3 regions of the Colwellia sp. BRX8-4 genome follow, and region 2 is predicted to be linked to each of the others. Evidence: predicted binding sites of a transcription regulator. Region 2 holds the regulator's gene; each other region holds the start of a gene.

Region 1 (3,290 bases), on a different contig from region 2:
CTTTTATTGAATCCGTCGCGTCAGTCCACAACTCAGCCATTGACTTTAATGCTTCTGGCTCTGCATTCACATCGGTATAGAGACTATTAAATGTAGCCACTAAAGCCTCTTTCGCAAACAAGCCGGTAATAATGCCAACACTTGCTTGCCAGTTATCTTCCTTAATACCCATAGGTGCAAGTAAAGGGGTAACAACCTGAGCACTTTTACTTAATACTGACTCTTGAGAGTCTTGATGACCAAACTGACCATCAGTACCTAATGAGTTAAAGAAGTTGAGTACACAAACCACTAAGACAATCGTTTTACCTGCCCCCAAAATAAAAGACCGAGTACGTTGCCAAACACGATGCACGAGATAAGAAAGCTTAGGTATTTCATAAAGCGGTAATTCCATAATATTGACAGAATTTTTGCCCATTAATACTGTGTGCTTTAATAAAAATCCAGTGAATAGTGCTGCCGCTATACCGATTAAGTACAATAAGAAAACTAAGTTTTGCCCAGAATCAGGGAAAAATGCCGCAGCAAATAAAGCATATACCGGTAAACGTGCCCCACACGACATAAACGGTGACATCATTATGGTGGTGATACGTTCACGCTCACTATCAAGAATTCGTGCCGACATTACAGCAGGAACCGTACAACCAAAACCAACAATTAAAGGGACAAAAGCTTTGCCGGGTAAACCAATTTTTTGCATAGCACTGTCAACCACAAACGCTGCACGCGCTAAGTAGCCACTGCTTTCTAAAATCGATAAACCAATAAATAAACAAGCGATGATTGGAATAAAAGTAGCGACCGTTTGAATACCTAAGCCAGCTCCTTCAATTAAGGTTAGCAACCACTGAGGTAAATCATAACTTGATAAAAATCTTTGCGGGTAATCGACAAAAATAGCGCCGGCTAAAATATCAAAAAAGTCGATAAAAGCGCTACCAACATTGATTGCAAACATAAACAATAAGTACATCATGCTAAGAAAAACGGGCACACCTAACCAAGGATGAAGGATAAAATGGTCAAGGCGGTCACTTAAACTTATTGCCGGTGCTTTTTTGGAAGCCGGTAGACCCTTTTTAACATCGATCAATAACTGCTGAATAAACTCGTAACGCGCCTGCATAATACTAATAGCATCGGTATTGGTTTGCTGACAGCCACCTTGATCATTACAAGCGCCACATTCAAGATCAATTAACACCTCAGTTGAGTTTTTGTCAGCGAGTTTATTGACAATATCTGCTGATAACATTAATTTCTTTGGACGTTCACTTGCTTTAGGTAATTCAAGTAAAGCCTGTTCAACTTGTTTTAAGGTATCTTTAGCTAAGCTGTTGGCAATAATAACTTTACAGCCAAGTTCTTTGGCTAAAATATTTATATCAACGGTTTGCGCTTCTTTTCGATCAGATTTATTGATAACCAATAATACCGGTAAACCGAGTTCAAGTAGCTGAGTCGTTAAATACAACTGACGCTTTAATTGCGTCGCATCGACGACATTAATTAAACAATCAATGTCGTTATTTTTAAGAAAATCTTGGGTAATAGTCAGGTCTTTACTTTGTTCAGTTCGAGTGGCGAGAGAACTAATGCCAGGTAAGTCTGAAAGTAAAACTTGCTCATTATTAAATGAGAAGCGCTGCTGTTTTGTCGCTACAGTGACGCCAGTCCAGTTTCCTGTTTGTTGTTTCGCGCCCGTTAGAGCATTAAAAAACGTGCTTTTTCCTGAATTGGCAAAGCCAACTAGAGCCAAATGTAAAGCTTGTGACATTAGACGATTTCTATACCTATTTGTTGAGCAATACTCGGTGCTAAGCAAATTTTAGTACCATGGAGATGAAAGGCAAGTGGCCCATTAAATGGTGCTTTATGGGCTAATGATATCTCAGTTTTTAACGCAAAACCCTGCTCGATTAACTTTGAAGTCAAATCGAAATTTGTTGGCAACGTGCGGATCACCGCTCGTTGGGTACGCCTCAATTGTGAAAGGGTCATAAACAACAACTCAAATAATAATGATTATCATTTGATTCTACTTTACTATTAACTTTTCAGCAAGCGTATATAACAGCGTAATTGATCTAAATCAGCTTAAATTAATCTACTAATAAATTTGATTTAAAATTTAATAGTTTAGCAAGCGTTCAATATAATCATATTAAAAATATAACTGGATTTATCTGCGCAGCTTACGTAAAAATAGCGAAAAGGTAAGAGAGGTATTGTTATTATGAAAATTAAATATTACCTAATGAAACATCGCTGACAAATCCAAATAGCTTGTCAGCGATTTACTATTTTAATGACAGTATGATTTATAGATTAAAAGCTATATGTCATTTCTGCCCATGCACTGGTACCTTCTTCAGGTAAACGGTCCATAAACGTTACATCACTGCCTTTGACTCGGTTATAGCCACCTAAGTGATTTTGATATTCTTTATTGAGTAGATTATCAACGCCAAAACGAAGCGTTAATTGATTATTGACGTAATATTGAGCGTCTACATTCATCACACCATAACCAGCACTTGTTTGTTCCTGATTCGTTAATGAAATATCTTTTTGTGCGGCGGCCATCACTAAAACCATATTTACAGACCAATTCTCACTAAAGTAATTGGCACTTAACTGACCATTCAATGGCGCAATACGATACAAGTTATCATTAATATCACGACGTTCGCCACGTACGTAACTGACCACGGCTGATAATTGTATTTGATCATTTATAGTGTAATAGCCATTTACATCAGCACCATAAAGCTTAGCATCTACATTAGTAAACTTTAGAGGGTTATCATCACCCGCCATCATTTGGGCCATCATTTTTGCTGACATATCCAACATACCTAAAGGAGTACCTTGAATATAGTCATCAATATTTTGATAGAAGAAATGAGGTGTGATCATAACTTTTTCAGTTTGGTAGGTAAAACCGACATCCGCTTGATAAGCTGTCTCACTGTTAAGATCCATATTACCCACATAAGTGTTACCGTCGGCCAGCCCACCCGTTGATTCCATCGGGGTCCAGAGATAAAGCTCTTGATATGAAGGCGCTCTATTTTTTAAACCTACGCCTATATATAATGATAAATCTTTCGATAATTGAGTTTCCGTGCTTAATGCGATATCTATATTGGTATCATTAACACTGTGATCACTGTTATTAAAGTTATCCCGTAAGTCTATGGCTAAATCAGCCATCGTTGGCATAGCTGAATTCATATTATCCATCATTGCAGAGCCCATCGGCATAATCATCATTGCCATAG
Region 2 (3,290 bases):
TTTATCGCCATCTTCTATCATATTATATTGCGCGATAGCTTGGCCAACATGTCGTCTTAAGCGCTTCTCAAGTTTACTCAGCTGTATTTTTTGGCTGGGTGTTAAAGATGTTATTGGTGTCGCTGATTGAGCGCTCATAGTGTTTCCTAGAGATATTTGAAATAAAAAGTATGAATTTTACCGCGCGTAGTATAGCAAAAAGCCAAGGAAATCCTCGGCTTTTTAATGGATATTTACATATTTCAATATTAAGCTAATGGCGAGAGGTAACCATCAGGTTTTATCGCTAAGACATCACAGTTAAGGCGGTCAATGACATGCTCTGCAGTATTACCAATAAGTGCCGCTGAAATCCCCGTTCGACCAATAGTACCTAACACAACTAATTCAGCATCAACGTGCTTAGAAATGCTTTGAATAACATCTTCAGGTAAACCTTCTTTAACATGGGTATTTTTAAGCGGAATATTAAAGCTATTAGCATGGTCTTTCATCGCACTTTTGTGATGATTAAACATAGTGTCGTTATATTCAGAGGCGTTAAACTCTGGAATTTCAATGGCAATATTTACTGGCGTACCTGGATAAGAATTCACTAAATGGACATTGGCTTTAATCAGTGAAGAAAACACTATTGATTCTTGGGTTAACTTATTATTAAGCGCTTTGTGCTCATCATCATCGCTACCGATATTGAGTGCGGTAAGTAAATTACCATTGCTTGGCCAGCTATGGTCTTTAACCAGTAATACTGGGCAGGGACATTTCCTTAAGATATGCCAATCTGTTGGCGTAAAAATAACCGACTTTAGCTTGTCATGTTGATGGGTGCCTTTGATGACAATATCGAAGTTTTCAGCCAGTACTTTTTTTATGATCTTTTCAAATGGGCGATTATGCCAAATAATACAGGTATCTATGGTTATGTCTTGGTGATCAGTTTCTGAAATCTTTTCTTCTAACCATAGTTTACGATCATTAATAACCGATTGACGCATTGCTTCTCGCTCATCGCCAGAAAGCATGGTGGTCATTTCATAAGATAAATCATAAATGGTTAAAAATGCAGTGATCTGTCCGCCACTATGTCGTGCTAATTCAATCGCACGTTTCAACGCTTTTTGATTTTCAGTGGTTGGATCAATAACGGCTAATATTTTTTTATACTTATCCATAATATTTACTCCCTAGTTATTAAATAATATTAATAATAGACCATAATTAATAGATATTATTTGCTTTAAATCATAATATTTCAATAAAAAAAATGCTTAACATCTTTAATGTTAAGCATTTATCTATAATTATTTAAAAAAGCGATAAACTACAGTGAAGCACACTCGTTAAGTTTATCCATATTAAGTATTGTGATGAGTTTTCCATCAACTGTGATTAATTCATTTTTTTGAAAACGATTTAATAATCTACTGATGGTTTCAACCGTTAAACCAATATAATTACCAATGTCACTTCGCGTCATCGTTAGGCGAAAATCTGTTAGTGACATACCCCGTGCATGATAGCGACTGGCTAAGGTTGAAATAAAAGTTGCTAAGCGTTGTTCAGCATTTTTGCGGTTAAGTAGCGTTAACATTTCTTGATCTGAGCGGATTTCGGAACTCATCATGCGAAGAATTTGTTTTTTCAACTTAGGCATCGTATTCGATAATGAATCTAAAGTATTGTAAGGTATCTCACAGACCATAGATGTTTCTAAGGCTTTTGCAAAACTAGGATGCTCTGACTCAGCAATAGCATCAAAACCTAATAAATCACCCGCTAAATGAAAACCGGTAATTTGTTCTTCACCTTGTTCATTAACCGTAAATGTTTTGAATGTTCCAGAGCGAATAGCGTATAAAGCTTGCATTTTGTCGCCATCTTGGAAAATTTGTTCGCCTTTATGAATAGGGCGTTTACGGTCAATAATGCTGTCTAGTGTATCGAGTTCTTTATCATTTAAAGAGAAAGGTAAACACAGCTCGCTGATACTACAGTTTTGACAATGAATATGTTGAGATGTAGAACATGGCTTTTTATACATATTAACCTAAATGAGTTATCCCTAATTTATCGATCATATTAAAACAATTGCTTATATGCAAACATTAAACTGTATATTCCGTATGAAATTATCATTAGCGCCATTATTTTCTTGAATTTCGTGTTTGTTACCAACGACTTTATACCAAAAGAGCCAAGTGAAAGACTTAACAAGGCTGGTAAAGTACCTAAACCAAAACTGGTCATAATTAGGGCGCCACTGAGGGCACTTCCACTGGCTAAGGACCAAGTTAATGTTGAGTAGACTAAACCACAAGGTAACCATCCCCAGACTGCTCCTAATGCTAGCGCTTGTTTAGCATTATTAATGGGAATAAACCTTTTACTTAACGGGGATAGATAGCGCCAAAGGAACTTACCCATTTTTTCAACTTTTGATAGCCACATTAACCATTGGCCTAAATACAAGCCTAATAAAATTAAAAATACCGCTGCAAATAACCTTAAAAAACCTAATGGAACGCCAATATTCTTTATTGCAATAGAACTACTAAATCCAACGATTGCCCCAATTAAGCTATAAGAAAAAATTCGGCCAACATTATATGCACCGACCAGCTTAAATTTATCGCTGCCTTTTTGTTGCGGTGATATAGCAGATGTTAACATCGTTGTTATACCACCGCACATACCGATACAATGTCCCGAACCTAACAAGCCGATGATGAATGCCGATAAATAATCTATACTCAACATGGCTGTTATTTACTACCCGTATCATTTTTAGCTGTATTTTCGCTATGGGTTTCAGTGGACTTTTTGGTGGTAGTGTTTTCATCTTCATCAAACAAGATACTCATACCTTGTTTCTCTAAATCATCAAATTGTTCAGTTTTTACTGCCCAAAAAAATAAATAAATGGCGATAGAGGTTAGGATTATCGCTATGGGGATCAAAATATAAATAATGCTCATGGTCTTTATGCTCTATTATAAGTTTGCGTTTACTTTTTTAATAAACGTAACGAGTTAGTGATAACCAATATCGAACTTGCAGACATACCTATAACCGCCATATAGGGAGTAATGTAGCCTGAGACGGCAAGGGGCAATACGATAGCATTATAACCGAATGCCCAAAAATAATTTTGCCAAATAATGCGACGAGTTTTATTGGCGACCTGTCTTAATGTTGTTATCGACTTTAAACGATTATTGAGTAAGATAACATCGGCACCACTTTTAGCTATATCGGTGCCACTCCCCATAGCAATCGAGACATGGGCT
Region 3 (3,290 bases), on a different contig from region 2:
ATTGCTCTAGTGTTCTTTCATTATCACAAGTACACCAGCGTGCAGTTGCTACACTTATCGGTTCGTATATAGCGTCAACTTTATATTCAGTTTTTAAACGTTGTACAACGACTTCAAACTGCAATACACCGACCGCGCCAACTATCATCTCGTTTGAGTTGAAAGGTCTGAATACTTGCACAGCACCTTCTTCTGAAAGTTGTATTAAACCTTTTTGTAATTGTTTAGCTTTTAATGGATCACGTAAACGAATACGACGAAACATTTCAGGGGCAAAGTTTGGAATACCACTAAATTTCATCATTTCGCCTGAAGTAAAGGTATCACCGATTTGAATACTACCGTGGTTATGTAAACCGATAATATCGCCGGCATATGCTTCTTCTACATGTGCACGGTCTCCAGCCATAAACGTTACGGCATCGGCAATTTTTACATCTTTGTTAATACGTACTTGACGCATTTTCATGCCTTTTTCGTATTTACCTGAGCAAATACGCATAAAAGCAATACGGTCACGGTGTTTTGGATCCATGTTCGCTTGAATTTTAAAAACAAAGCCAGTGAATTTTTCTTCTTGAGCGGTTACTTCTCTAACATCAGTTAAACGAGGTAAAGGTTTTGGTGCCCATTTAGTTAAACCATTAAGCATATGGTCAACACCAAAATTACCTAAAGCCGTACCAAAGAATACTGGCGTTAGTTCACCTTTTAAAAACTCTTCCAAATTAAATTCATGTGATGCACCCGCAACCAGTTCTAATTCTTCACGTAAATCGTCAGCATAAGTTCCAATGACCTTATCTAACTCTGGGTTATCAAGCCCTTTGATAATTCTTTCTTCTTGGATCATATGGCCAAGTCCTGACTTATATAAAAATATTTCGTCAGTTAAAATGTTATAGACACCTTTAAATTCTTTACCCATACCAATCGGCCAAGTAATAGGGGCACATTTTATTTTCAGCACATCTTCCACTTCATCCATAACTTCCATTGGGTCACGAACATCACGATCCATTTTATTCATAAAAGTAATGATGGGCGTATCACGTAAACGCGTTACTTCCATTAACTTAACAGTTCGTGCCTCAACACCTTTAGCTACGTCGATAACCATTAAGCATGAATCAACCGCGGTGAGTGTTCTGTAGGTATCTTCTGAAAAGTCCTCGTGACCAGGTGTGTCCAGTAAATTAACTAAACAACCGTTATAAGGAAATTGCATTACAGAGGTCGTGATAGAAATACCACGCTCTTTCTCCATTTCCATCCAGTCAGACTTTGCATGCTGGCCTGATTTTTTACCTTTTACCGTGCCGGCTCGTTGTAAAGCCTGACCAAAAAGTAATACTTTTTCAGTGATGGTGGTTTTACCCGCATCAGGATGAGAGATAATTGCGAAAGTACGTCTTAGATTGACTTCATTAGCCTGTAGCGTTGTCATGTTTTAAAAGTTCTCTTTGGTGTACATGCTGATGCACATAAAATGCTTTTTTTAAATACTGAAAGGACATGTGAACAATCCTAAATTTTGCGCGCATTGTACCATAAATATAAATAGCCGCATTAGGGGACTGTCTTTAAATGATTATTTTTAGCAAGAATCCGAGACATTAACACTTTTTCTTTTGTTATTTGATTAAGTGGTAAGTGATCGTGCAGATAATAATTATTTGATTGGTTATTTTTAAGGTTGAGATTCAATAATAAATTCAATACAAGCTGGTTTTTTTGAATTTAATAAAGAGATTAATAGTCATGTTATTTGAAAGTCTTGATCGAAATCAATATCTCACCTTCGAGTATAAGATAAATTACTCTTTGGGTAGAAAGTCTGAAATATGATGTAAAAATAACGAGATAGCATGGTTGATTTAGCTAGAAGAAACTTTTTTAAAGCAAAAAAATTAACAACCGCTCCGGCAATCAGATTGCCTTGGGTGCTCAATGAAGCCACTTTTATTGATGGCTGCACACAATGTGGTGACTGTTTAACGTCTTGTCCTGAAAATATCATTCAAAAAGGTGATGGCGGTTTCCCTGAAGTTAACTTTTTAAAAGGAGAGTGTACTTTTTGTCAAGCGTGCGTTGAAAGTTGTCAACAGCCACTTTTTGCCGAACGTGCACTTGCTCCAGAAGTAAATGCTTGGGATTTAGATATCTCCATAAAGGGCGATTGCTTAGCGGTTAACGATGTGTTTTGTCAAAGTTGTCAAGATAGCTGTGAGACAGAAGCTATATCTTTTAAATATATAAATTCATCAGTACCACAACCCCAGATAAAACTTAGTGACTGCACAAATTGTGGGGCCTGTGTTGCTATTTGCCCGCAATCATCTATTGAATTAACACCAAAAAATTCTGTGGGTGAGCAACCCACACATACTAATAGGAGAGTTATATGAGCGCTCTTGAACAAATGATTTGGAATATCTTAGGATATTCATCGATGCCTGTTATTTTTTTAGCTGGTTTTGCCGGTACCGCTTTAGTCGCTATCGCACTTTTAAAAATGTTAGGTATTAAGCCGGCAGGGGAATAATCGTGATCAATCTACTAGAAGAAAAACCTATTAATATTGCTGGTGTGCTTTTTGTTGCTCAGCCAAGTAATACCGCGAAAGTGGCCGAAGAACTGGGCGGATTTCCTGGCGCTGAAGTGCATGAGATTGCTGATAACGGCTCTATGGTGGTTACCATAGAAGAAAATGATTTAAACAGAGGTGAAAAAGGCAAAGGCCTTATTAACACCATTACAGATATGAGTAATTTACCGGGTGTGATCTCTTCATCATTGATTTTTCATCATAATGATTATGGGCTACCACAACATCAGGGGATAAAGGTATGACATTAACAAGACGTGATTTTATAAAAGCGAACGCCATTGCAGCAACAGCTGTCGCCGCAGGTATCGCCGTGCCATCTTCAGCTTCAAACTTGCTGACTAAATCGTCGGATACTACCATTAAATGGGATAAAGCCCCTTGTCGTTTTTGTGGCACAGGTTGTAGTGTGCTTGTTGGAACACAAGAAGGAAAAGTGGTGGCGACTCAAGGTGACCCTCAAGCAGAAGTTAACAAAGGTCTTAACTGTATTAAAGGTTACTTTTTATCCAAAATTATGTATGGGAAAGACCGATTAACTCAACCGTTATTACGGATGAAAGATGGTGTTTATGCCAAAGAAGGTGAGTTTACACCGGTAAGCTGGGATACCGCCTTTGATGTTATGGCTGAAAAATTTAAAGCCGCTTTAAAGAAAAAAGGCCCGACCTCAGTTGGTATG

Evidence for each region. The regulator FNR, encoded in region 2, switches genes on or off when oxygen is low (the NO sensors DNR and NnrR bind a similar motif). The targets are predictions, from matches to a motif close to TTGATCTAGATCAA.
Region 1: H4J56_RS18005 (FeoA family protein) is a predicted target of FNR. The motif match lies at 2,089-2,102, and genes of this name have one in related genera.
Region 3: napF (ferredoxin-type protein NapF) is a predicted target of FNR. The motif match lies at 1,778-1,791, and genes of this name have one in related genera.

Annotation. Positions count from the first base shown of each region.
Region 1 is NZ_JACGVS010000031.1:26,869-30,158, reverse strand. It holds gene feoB (ferrous iron transport protein B) at 1-1,783, opposite strand, end outside; gene H4J56_RS18005 (FeoA family protein) at 1,783-2,007, opposite strand; gene H4J56_RS18000 (TonB-dependent receptor) at 2,335-3,290, opposite strand, start outside.
Region 2 is NZ_JACGVS010000009.1:29,615-32,904, reverse strand. It holds gene ttcA (tRNA 2-thiocytidine(32) synthetase TtcA) at 1-138, opposite strand, end outside; gene uspE (universal stress protein UspE) at 249-1,175, opposite strand; gene fnr (fumarate/nitrate reduction transcriptional regulator Fnr) at 1,325-2,044, opposite strand; gene H4J56_RS09310 (sulfite exporter TauE/SafE family protein) at 2,083-2,760, opposite strand; gene ccoS (cbb3-type cytochrome oxidase assembly protein CcoS) at 2,766-2,978, opposite strand; gene H4J56_RS09300 (heavy metal translocating P-type ATPase) at 3,008-3,290, opposite strand, start outside.
Region 3 is NZ_JACGVS010000010.1:145,832-149,121, forward strand. It holds gene prfC (peptide chain release factor 3) at 1-1,447, opposite strand, end outside; gene napF (ferredoxin-type protein NapF) at 1,869-2,408, shown strand; gene H4J56_RS10600 (TIGR02808 family protein) at 2,405-2,545, shown strand; gene H4J56_RS10605 (chaperone NapD) at 2,548-2,853, shown strand; gene napA (nitrate reductase catalytic subunit NapA) at 2,850-3,290, shown strand, end outside.